DNA from 2 places in the Streptomyces sp. P9-A4 genome. Region 2 is predicted to be linked to the other one. Evidence: riboswitches for the same ligand, from Rfam matches in the RefSeq annotation. Region 2 holds a riboswitch; the other holds the start of a gene.
The links. Region 2 has a riboswitch for cyclic di-AMP ahead of V4Y03_RS29145 (M23 family metallopeptidase). Riboswitches for the same ligand answer to the same signal wherever they lie in the genome.

Region 1 (5,440 bases), 720 kb from region 2:
TCGTCCTCGCTTCGGAGGCCGACGGCGCCGAGGTCGCGCTGGACCGCCTGGCGAAGCTGGTCGCGGAGGGCCTGGACGAGCTCCCCGAGACCGTCTGATCCGGGTCCACCCGACCCACCCGTACGACGAAGGGCCGTGCCCGCCGGAATCCCGGCGGGCACGGCCCTTCGCTTTCCGCCTGGCTTTCACTCGCCCTCTTTCGCCCTCCCGTGCCGCCCGGTTCCCCGGCAGCACAAAAGGACGGACGACAGCAAGAGGCATTACGGGCACCCCGAAATACCCCGCCGAATTCCCATTCCTTGTATACGGCGCCCTCGTTAATTCCGGGCGCTCGCCGTGTTGACGACATGTTGCGAAACCCTCACACGACCCCGGTCCGGCCTCTTGAGCCGGTGCAGCGCCCGCGAGCGTTCCGCGTGCAGCGCCGTCAGCGCCCTCGCCCGCTCGGCGTCACCGCGCGCCACGGCGTCCACGATCGCGCCGTGCTCGGCCCAGGCCTCCACCAGTCGTTCGGGCTGCTCGACCGCGTACATCCAGGCGATCTTGTGCCGTAGCTGGGTCAGCAGCGCCGTCAGGGCGGGGCTCCCGGAGGCCTGCGCGAGCGTCTCGTGGAACCAGCCGCCGAGTGAGCGCAGATCCTCGCCCTGGCCGCGCCTGGCCCGCTCCTGACCTAGCCTGACCAGGCCGCGGAGGACCTTGAGATGCGCCTCCGTACGTCGCTGGGCCGCCCGCGCCGCCCCCAGCGGTTCGAGCAGCGCCCGCATGTCGAGCAGATCGGCCGCCTCCTGCTCGGTGGGCTCGGCGACCTGGGCCCCCGCGTGACGGCGGGTGACGACGAAGCCCTCCGACTCCAGGGTGCGCAGCGCCTCACGGACCGGGACGCGGGACACCCCGTACCGACGGGCGAGCAGGTCCTCGGTCAGCCGGCTCCCCCGCTCGAAGACGCCGGAGACGATGTCGTCCCGGATCGCCGTGCATACCGAGTGCGCGGGAATGCGCATGTCCGACCTCCGCCTTGGTCGCGCGAGACAATTCGATCGGCGCCTTTCCGCGCCCGGTCTCCGACTCTATTGCAGCCCGCCGGTATTTCCGATGGCCGCACGGAATGTGAAGGGTTCTTGACCGACGAAAAGCCCCGGCTCAGCACGAGCCGGGGCTTTTGCGATGCGCGCCGTCGGTGTCAGACGTTGACGCCGCGGGCGCGCAGGTAGGACAGCGGGTTGATGTCCGAGCCGTAGTCGGGGCTCGTGCGCGCCTCGAAGTGGAGGTGCGGGCCGGTCGAGTTGCCGGTCGAGCCGGACACGCCTATGTGCTGGCCGGGCTCGACGCTCTGGCCGACGTGGACGTCGATGGAGGACAGGTGGCCATACTGGGTGTACGTGCCGTCGTGCATCCGGATGACGATGTTGTTGCCGTACGCGCCGCCCCAGCCGGCCTCGACGACGGTGCCGGAGCCGACGGAGACGACGTTGCTGCCGTAAGCGGCGTGGAAGTCGATGCCGGAGTGGCTGCCGGAGGACCAGAGCGAGCCGCCGGTCTTGTAGCCGGTGGACACGTACGAGCCGTCGACGGGGAGCTGGAAGGAGGCCAGACGGCGGCGCTCGGCCTCGCGGGCGGCGCGCTCCTTGGCCTGGCGGATCTCCTTGGCGCGGGCCTCGGCCTTGCGCTTCGCCTCCGCCTGGGCCTTCGCCTTGGCGGCGGCCTCGAAGGCCTCCCGGTCCTGGGCGTCGGCCTGGGCGTTGAGCCGGTCCGCGAGGGAGTCCTCGGTGATGACCCGGGTGAGGCCGGTGTCCTCGACGGAGCGGTTGTCCGTGTCGGCGGCGAGCGCCGGGGAGGCGAGGGTTCCGATGACGCCGGTGGTGGCGAGCGTCGCGACGCCGGCGATACCCGCCGTGCGGCGCGCCGTCCGGCTCGGAGCACGATGCTTCCCGGTGGCACGGGTGAACGCCATGGAGGGGCTGGTCCTTTCCTTCCTTCTCGCCTACCGGGTTAGCTGACGGGTTCGGAGCAGGAAGGTCTCCTACGAGCCCCTCCGTACGAGACGAAGGCGCCCGATTCACCCCAGGGACTACGTGTGGGTCCCCGGCTCCCCAGGCTCGCGCCTGACGGGGACTCGGCGATGACTGTCCGATGCCGCGGATGCGGCGCGTGCAACTGACGAACAGCCGCACCGACGCTATGCGGATCGCCTGTCGATCACCAACCAGACACGCTTTTTGTAAGACATGCCACAGGCCATACGATGAGACTTACCGTCAATACGGACAAAGCGGAGAACCCCGACGAACCATCCCGTCGGGGTTCTCCGTTGCCGGTTCGGCGACCGGAATCAGCCGGTCACGACCGTCACTTCACCGATGCCGAGCGCGCGCACCGGCTCCGCGATCTGGGCCGCGTCGCCCACCAGGACGGTGACGAGCCGGTCCACCGGGAAGGCGCTGACCACGGCCGCGGTCGCCTCGACCGTGCCGGTCTCGGCCAGGCGCGCGTACAACTGCGCCTGGTAGTCGTCCGGGAGGTGCTGCTCGACCTGGTCGGCGAGCGTCCCGGCGACCGAGGCGGCCGTCTCGTACTTGAGCGGCGCGACGCCCACCAGGTTCTGCACGGCCGTCTCGCGCTCCGCGTCCGTGAGCCCCTCGGCGGCCAGGGTGCGCAGCACCTTCCACAGGTCGTCGAGAGCCGGGCCGGTGTTGGGAGTGTCGATGGAACCGCTGATGGCGAGCATCGCGGCGCCGTTCCCCTCGGCGTCGGAGCGGAGCACCTGCCCGAAGGCCCGCACGCCGTAGGTGTAGCCCTTCTCCTCGCGCAGGACCCGGTCGAGTCGCGAGGTGAGGGTGCCACCGAGGCAGTACGAGCCCAGCACCTGGGCCGGCCAGACGCGGGCGTGCCGGTCGGCGCCGATGCGGCCGATCAGCAACTGGGTCTGGACGGCGCCCGGACGGTCCACGATGACGACCCGTCCGGTGTCGTCCGCGGTGATCGGCGGCATCGGGAGCGGCTCGGCCGGCTCGCCGGTCCAGGCGCCCAGGGTCTCCGCGAGGACCTTGTCCAGGTCGACGCCGGTCAGGTCGCCGACGACCACGGCGGTGGCCGTCGCGGGCCGGACGTGCGCCTCGAAGAAGGCGCGGACGGCGGCGGCGTCGATCGCCTCGACGGTCTCCTCCGTGCCCTGGCGCGGCCGGGACATCCGGGACTCGGCCGGGAACAGCTCCTTGGAGAGCTGCTTCGCGGCGCGACGGGCCGGGTTGGCCGTCTCGTGCGGGATCTCGTCCAGCCGGTTGCGCACCAGACGCTCGACCTCGGTGTCCAGGAACGCCGGGGCGATCAGGGCCTCGGAGAGCAGCCCGAGCGCCTTGTGCAGCCGGGAGACCGGGACCTCCAGGGAGACCCGTACGCCCGGGTGGTCCGCGTGCGCGTCGAGCGTGGCGCCGCAGCGCTCCAGCTCCGCCGCGAACTCCTCCGCGCTGTGCTGGTCGGTGCCCTCGGAGAGCGCACGGGCCATGATGGTCGCGACGCCGTCGAGCCCGGCGGGCTCGGCGTCCAGCGGGGCCGGCAGGAAGATCTCCACGGCCACGACCTGCTGGCCGGGACGGTGGCTGGTGAGCAGCGTCAGACCGTTGTCCAGGGCGCCGCGGTCCGGGGCCGGGAAGGCCCAGGGGCGGGCGACACCGGGCGCCGGCTGCGGGTGGAAGTCCATGCTCGTCAAAGACGCGGCAGTGTCGGTCACTGGTCCGCCCCCTCTTCCTCGTCGCTGTCGCTCTCGCTCTGTTCGGTCGCCAGGGGCTCGTAGACCAGCACCGCGCGGTTGTCGGGGCGCAGCTTGGCCGCGGCGGCCGCCTGCACCTCCTCGGCGGTGATGTCCAGGACGCGGTCCACGGCCGTCAGGGCGAGCTGCGGGTCACCGAACAGCACGGCGAAGCGGCACAGTTCGTCGGCGCGGCCCGCGACGGTGCCGAGCCGGTCGAGCCACTCGCGCTCCAACTGCGCCTGGGCGCGCTCCATCTCCTCGGGCGTGGGGCCCTCGGCGGCGAAGCGGGCCAGCTCCTCGTCGACGGCCGCCTCGATCTGCGGGACCTCGACGCCACCGGACGTCTTGACGTCCAGCCAGCCGAGCGACGGCGCCCCGGCGAGCCGCAGCAGGCCGAAGCCGGCGGCGACGGCCGTGCGGTCACGGCGGACCAGCCGGTTGTGAAGGCGGGAGGACTCGCCGCCGCCGAGCACCGTCAGGGCCAGGTCGGCGGCGTCGCACTCGCGCGTGCCGTCGTGCGGCAGCCGGTAGGCGGCCATCAGCGCGCGGGCCGGGACCTCCTCCTCGACGACCTCGCGCAGCTGCTCGCCGATGACCTCGGGGAGGTCGCCGGAGCGCGGTGCGGGCTTGCCGTCGTGGCCAGGGATGGAGCCGAAGTACTTCTCGACCCAGGCGAGGGTCTGCTCCGGGTCGATGTCGCCGACGACGGACAGCACCGCGTTGTTCGGGGCGTAGTACGTGCGGAAGAAGTTCCGCGCGTCCTCCAGGGTGGCCGCGTCCAGGTCGGCCATGGAGCCGATCGGGGTGTGGTGGTACGGGTGGCCCTCCGGGTAGGCGAGGGCGGTCAGCTTCTCGAAGGCCGTGCCGTACGGCACGTTGTCGTAGCGCTGGCGGCGCTCGTTCTTGACGACGTCCCGCTGGTTCTCCATGGACTCGTCGTCCAGGGCGGCGAGCAGCGAGCCCATGCGGTCGGCCTCCAGCCAGAGCGCGAGCTCCAGCTGGTGCGTGGGCATGGTCTCGAAGTAGTTGGTGCGCTCGAAGCTCGTCGTGCCGTTGAGCGAGCCGCCGGCGCCCTGCACCAGCTCGAAGTGCCCGTTCCCGTGGACCTGCTTCGAGCCCTGGAACATCAGGTGCTCGAAGAGGTGCGCGAGGCCGGTGCGGCCCTCGACCTCGTGGCGCGAGCCGACGTCGTACCAGAGGCAGACCGCGGCGACCGGGGTCAGGTGGTCCTCCGAGAGCACCACGCGCAGGCCGTTCGCCAACCGGTGCTCGGTCGCTGTCAGGCCGCCGGAGCCGGCCTCGGCCGTGGCCGTGTGACCCATGGGCATGTACGTCCCTTCGATCGCGATGTGAAAAAGTCCTGCCACTGTATGCAAGCGCGCCGACACCTGGCGAAGTTCCCGCCCCTTCGAGATGTCCCTCTTCCGGGTCGCGGTCGGCGTTGTCGGTGGCACGGTCCACAATGGTCCGCGTCAGATCAACCCTTGTTGGTGAAGGAGCCGCAGCCGCGATGGCCCGCCGCAGCACGAAGACACCGCCGCCGGACGACGCGTTCGAGGAGCGAATCCTCGACATCGACGTCGTCGACGAGATGCAGGGCTCCTTCCTCGAGTACGCGTACTCGGTGATCTATTCGCGTGCCCTGCCCGACGCCCGGGACGGCATGAAGCCCGTCCAACGCCGCATCGTCTA
Region 2 (5,440 bases):
AGCCGAAGGACGCGCTCTCCCTCTACGCGCACATACCGTTCTGCGAGGTCCGCTGCGGTTTCTGCAACCTCTTCACCCGCATCGGCGCCCCGGACGAGCTGACGACCCGCTACCTCGACGCACTCGACCGTCAGGCCACCGCCGTGCGCGAGGCCCTCGGGGACACCGAACCGGTGCGGTTCGCGACGGCCGCGTTCGGCGGCGGCACGCCCACCTTCCTCACCGCCGCCGAGCTGGAGCGGCTCTGCGACATCGCCGAGAAGCGGATGGGGGCGGATCTGCGGGCGGTGCCGCTCTCCGTGGAGACCTCGCCGTCGACGGCGACCGCCGACCGCCTCGCGGTCCTCGCCGAGCGGGGAGCGACCCGGCTCAGCATCGGCGTGCAGAGCTTCGTGGAGGCCGAGGCACGGGCGGCCGTCCGGCCGCAGCGGCGCGCCGACGTCGAGGCGGCGCTCGGCCGCATCCGGGAGACCGGCGTCCCCGTGCTGAACATCGACCTGATCTACGGGATCGACGGCCAGACGGAGCGGTCATGGCGGCTCTCGCTGGACGCGGCCCTCGCCTGGCGGCCCGAGGAGCTGTACCTCTATCCGCTGTACGTACGCCCGCTCACCGGCCTCGGCCGGATCCAGGACCCCGCGGCGGCCGACCAGGCCTGGGACGAGCAGCGGCTCCGCCTCTACCGGTACGGCAGGGACCATCTCCTCGCGCACGGCTACGAGCAGGTGTCGATGCGGATGTTCCGCCGCGCGGACGCCGGTCCCTCCGGCCCGGACGACTACGCCTGCCAGACGGACGGCATGATCGGCCTGGGCTGCGGGGCCCGCTCGTACACCTCCGCCCTGCACTACTCCTTCGACTACGCCGTCGACATGCGGAGGATCCGCACGATCATCGACACCTACACGGAGACGGAGGACTTCGCACGCGCCCGGCACGGCTACGGAACGACCGGGGCCGAGGCCCGGCGCCGTCACCTCCTCCAGTCGCTGCTCCAGGCGGAGGGGATGCCCGTCGACGGGTACGAGGCGCGATTCGGTTCTTCTCCCTTCACCGACTTCGGCCCGGACCTCGCCCGGTTCGAGGGCTACGGCTGGCTGGACACGGCGGCCCCGGCGGGGCTGCTGCGCCTGTCCCCCGAGGGCCTCGCGCACTCCGACGGGCTGGGCCCCGAGCTCTTCTCCCCCGCCGTACGGGCCGCGATGGCCGCGTACGAGGCGAAGTAGGCGGCGACCGTGGACCTGACACCGCTCCTGTCACCCGGCCCGGCCACGGGCATGGACCTGACGCTGCTCTACCGCGGCCCGCTCTCCTCCTGCGACTTCGACTGCCCCTACTGCCCCTTCGCCAAGCGCCGCGACAGCCGGGAGCAGCTGCGCGCGGACCGGGCCGCGCTCGACCGGTTCGCCGGCTGGGCCGCCGGCCGGACCGGCGACCGGCTGCGGATCCTCTTCACCCCGTGGGGCGAGGGCCTCGTCCGCTCCTGGTACCGGCGGGCGCTGGTCGAACTGTCCCGGCTTCCGCACGTCGAGCGGGTGGCGATCCAGACCAATCTGAGCTGCCGGACCGACTGGCTGGCGGAGGCGGACCCGGAGAGCGTGGCGCTCTGGTGCACGTACCACCCGGGGCAGACGCCGTACGAGCGCTTCCTCGGCAAGTGCGGTGAGCTGGCCGACCGGGGCATCCGGTTCAGCGTCGGCGTGGTGGGCCTTCCCGAACACGCGGAGCACGCCCGCAGGCTGCGGGCGGCGCTGCCGGCGCACGTCTACCTCTGGGTGAACGCGGCGGAGGGGCACACGTACACCGACGCGGAGGCGGCGGAGTGGACGCGGATCGACCCGCTGTTCCCGTACAGCCGTCATCCGCACCGCTCGGCCGGGCTGCCCTGCCGGACCGGGGAGTCGGTGATCTCGGTGGACGGCGAGGGGACGGTTCGGCGCTGCCACTTCGTCAAGGCCGAGCTGGGGAACCTGTACGACGGTTCGTACCGGGCCGCCCTGCGCCCCCGCGCCTGTCCGCTCGCCGTCTGCGACTGTCACATCGGCTACGTCCATCTGGAGACGCTGCCGCTGTACGACGTGTTCGCCGGCGGGGTCCTGGAGCGGATCCCCGCCGGCGTAAGCCCGGCGGCCGTGGCCCCGACTACAGGGGCATGAGGTTCGGGCGCTTGGGCTCGACGTGGTCGCCGGAGCTCTCGCCGCGCAGGCGGCGCCCGATCCACGGCACGAGGTACTCCTTCGCCCAGTGGATGTCGTCGCGGCGCACTTCGAGCGTGCCGCGCGGGGGAACCGGCGGCCACGCCTGGTCCGGGTCGGCGGGGACCGGCATGTCGAGGACCTGGGCGGCGCGCAGCGCGACCCGGGTGTGGCCGTCGGGCGAGAGATGCAGCCGGTCGTCGTCCCAGGCGCGCCGGTCCTGGACGGACTTCAGCGACCACAGGTCGAGGACGGGGCACCCGTAGCGGTCGGCGATGGCCCGGACGTGCCCGTTGTAGGTGGCGATCTTGCCGCGCAGGTGCTTGAGGAGGATCACGTCGCGGGTGTCGAAGCCGGTGGTCACCATGACGGTGCCGACGGCGGAGGTCAGTTCGGCGACGGCGCGCTCGAAGCGCTCGGCGACGTCGTCGGGGTCCGTGCCGGGGCGGATGATGTCGTTTCCGCCGGCGCAGAAGGTGACCAGATCGGGGGCGAGTTCCTTCGCCCTGGGGACCTGTTCCGCCACGATCTGATCGAGGAGGCGCCCACGTACGGCCAGGTTGGCGTAGCGGAAGGCGTCGTGCTCCGGCAGCTGGTCGGCGAGCAGCACCGCGAAGCGGTCCGCCCAGCCGACGTAGGTCCCGTCGGGTCCGGGGTCTCCGACGCCCTCGGTGAAGCTGTCACCGATCGCCGCGTACGACCCGAATGCGTTCTTGTCTGTTGATCTCGAATCGTCTGCCACGGGAGCACATCCTTCCCTTTCGGATGTGACCTACGCGACCGTAAGGAGGGGTTGACTCAGGGTGACATATGCCACCGATAAAGAATTCGCCAAGCCGGAATACACCGACGGCCCGGCACACACGTGCCGGGCCGCCGGAGATTCCGTGGGCGTCAGACGGAGACGCCGTGCTGGCGGAGGTAGGCCAGCGGGTCCACGTCGGAGCCGTAGCTCGGCGAGGTGCGGATCTCGAAGTGCAGGTGGGGCCCGGTGGAGTTGCCGGTGGAGCCGGAGAGGCCGATCTGCTGGCCGCCGCTGACGGACTGGCCGGCTGAGACGGAGAGGGAGGAGAGGTGGGCGTACTGCGAGTAGTTGCCGTCGGCGTGCTGGATGACGACCTCGTTGCCGTACGCGCCGCTCCAGCCGGCCGAGACGACCGTGCCGGCGCCGACGGCGCGGACGGTGGTGCCGGAGGAGGCGATGAAGTCGACACCGGTGTGATAGCCGGAGGACCACATGGAGCCGGAGGCGTGGTACGGGGTGGAGAAGCCGCCGCCGCTGACGGGCGTGACCCAGCCGGACGCGGAGGCCGAGGAGCCGGAGGACCGCGAGGTGGTGGCGGAGTCCGAGGTGACGGCGGCCGGGGCTGCCGCGCGCTCGGAGCCGCGGGAGGCGCGCGTGGTGTCGCCGGAGCTCTTCGCGGAGTCCTTGCGCTCGGCCTTCGGGGCGGCCTTGGCGGTGCTCTTCGGGGCGGCGGCCGGGGCCGTGCTCTTGGCGCCGAGGGTGAGCTTCATGCCGGGCATGATGAGCGAGGGGTTCTCGCCGACGACCTGTCGGTTGTCCTCGTACAGCTTCTGCCAGCCGCCGGTGAGGTGGTGCTCGGCGGCGATCTTCGAGAGGTAGTCGCCGCGGACGACGGCGTACGTCTTCGGCGCGGCCTTCGCGGCGGTGGGCGCGGCCGGGGCGGCGGCGGCCTTCACCTGGGCGGCGGCGGGGGCGGCGGCCGGGGCGGCCTGCTCGGCGGCGTGGGCGCCGGTGGCTCCGAGAAGCGGGAGGGCGACGACGGCGCCTCCGGTGCCGGCGGCGGCGATGCCACGGGCCAGGCGGTTGGGCATGGTGCGGCGGTGCTTACCCTTTGCGGGCATGGCGAATTCCTCTCCGGCGCCTGCGAGGTGAGCTGTCGGGTTCGGACTGGAGATGTCCGGCCGCGTTCTCACGCGGCTTCACCCCGAGCCGTCCTTCTTGGAGGGATCGGCGACTTACCTGGGTCCCCCGCTCCTGCCTTGTACGGGTGAGTGCGGATTCCGGTCGGTGGCAGGATTCGGCGGTCCGTCCGGATTGAGCGCGACGCTAGACGAGTGGGGTCGGCGTGAACAAGCCGGGGTTTTCAATTGCTCCGGGATTCCGCGATATCCGGCCGGAATTCCGGTCACCCTCCGTTGATGACGGTCCCTCGATCTCCTTTTCCCGGGGGGCATTTGGAAAAGACGATCAGGCACGGTCCGTCACGGTTATGACGCTGCTCACGCAGCGATCCCCATCTCCCCTGCAACCCGGGCGGGTTATGGCGAACTCCTCAATACGGACAGATCGCCCATTCCAGAGCGAGGGGGTGTGCTCCCCCGCCGGCACCCGAGATGATTGCCCCAGGAATCGATCGAGAGAACAGGAGCAGCCGTGACGCAGCAGCTGCCGCAGGTCCCGCCCGCCGACGCGAACGAGCCCGAGCTGGCCGAGGTCCGCAACTTCCGGGACGTGGGGGGTCTGCCGACGACGGACGGGCGCGCGGTGCGCCCCGGCCGCCTGTTCCGCAGCGGCCACCTCGCCCACGCGACCGAGGAGGACGCGGCCTTCCTCGCCTCGCTGGGGCTGCACACGGTCTTCGACTTCCGGAACCTGGCCGACCGTAAGCTCGAGGGGCCCGACGTCGAGCTGCCCGGCACGCGGAACGTGAACATACCGCTCAACGACCCGGCCGACGGCAAGGAGTTCTGGAAGCTCGTCCAGGACGGGGACCTCGTCCAGCTGCGGGAGATCCTCGGCGACGGCAAGGCCGCCGGCCGGATGTCCGACTCGTACCGGAAGATGGTGGTCGAGCGGACCGCCGAGCACAGCCGTGTCCTGCACGCGCTCGCGGAGGACAGCGTCCCCGTCCTGATGCACTGCGCGGCCGGCAAGGACCGCGCCGGGCTCTCGATCGCGATCACCCTGCTCGCCCTCGGGGTCGAGCGGGATGCCATCGAGGCCGACTACGTGAAGTCGAACGACCCGCACCGCCGCTACAAGGTGCGTCGCAGCTCCACCGCCTCCGACGCCATGTCGCCCGAGGTGATGGAGCTGCTGAGCCCGCTGTTCGACGCGCGGGTGGAGTATCTGCGGGGCGCCTTCGAGACCATCGAAGGGACCTGGGGCTCGGTGGACGCCTACCTCGCCGAGGGCCTGAAGCTGGCCCCGGAGACCCGCGAGCGGCTGCGGGAGCGCCTGCTCACGGAGGCCTGAGCCCCGGCGGTCCGGGCCCGGTGAC

Region 1: it holds a riboswitch for cyclic di-AMP, as region 2 does, so the genes downstream of both, V4Y03_RS26005 (M23 family metallopeptidase) here and V4Y03_RS29145 (M23 family metallopeptidase) in region 2, are expected to answer to the same signal.

Annotation. Positions count from the first base shown of each region.
Region 1 covers NZ_JAZIFY010000001.1:5,761,150-5,766,589, reverse strand. Annotated here, with positions in the region: gene V4Y03_RS26015 (HPr family phosphocarrier protein) at 1-98, shown strand, start outside; gene V4Y03_RS26010 (GntR family transcriptional regulator) at 318-1,001, opposite strand; gene V4Y03_RS26005 (M23 family metallopeptidase) at 1,181-1,951, opposite strand; cyclic di-AMP (ydaO/yuaA leader) riboswitch at 1,964-2,129, opposite strand; gene V4Y03_RS26000 (M16 family metallopeptidase) at 2,330-3,697, opposite strand; gene V4Y03_RS25995 (M16 family metallopeptidase) at 3,724-5,076, opposite strand; gene V4Y03_RS25990 (DNA gyrase/topoisomerase IV subunit A) at 5,259-5,440, shown strand, end outside.
Region 2 covers NZ_JAZIFY010000001.1:6,481,798-6,487,237, reverse strand. Annotated here, with positions in the region: gene V4Y03_RS29160 (STM4012 family radical SAM protein) at 1-1,226, shown strand, start outside; gene V4Y03_RS29155 (STM4011 family radical SAM protein) at 1,278-2,156, shown strand; gene V4Y03_RS29150 (SGNH/GDSL hydrolase family protein) at 2,143-2,937, opposite strand; gene V4Y03_RS29145 (M23 family metallopeptidase) at 3,090-4,061, opposite strand; cyclic di-AMP (ydaO/yuaA leader) riboswitch at 4,064-4,220, opposite strand; gene V4Y03_RS29140 (tyrosine-protein phosphatase) at 4,594-5,415, shown strand.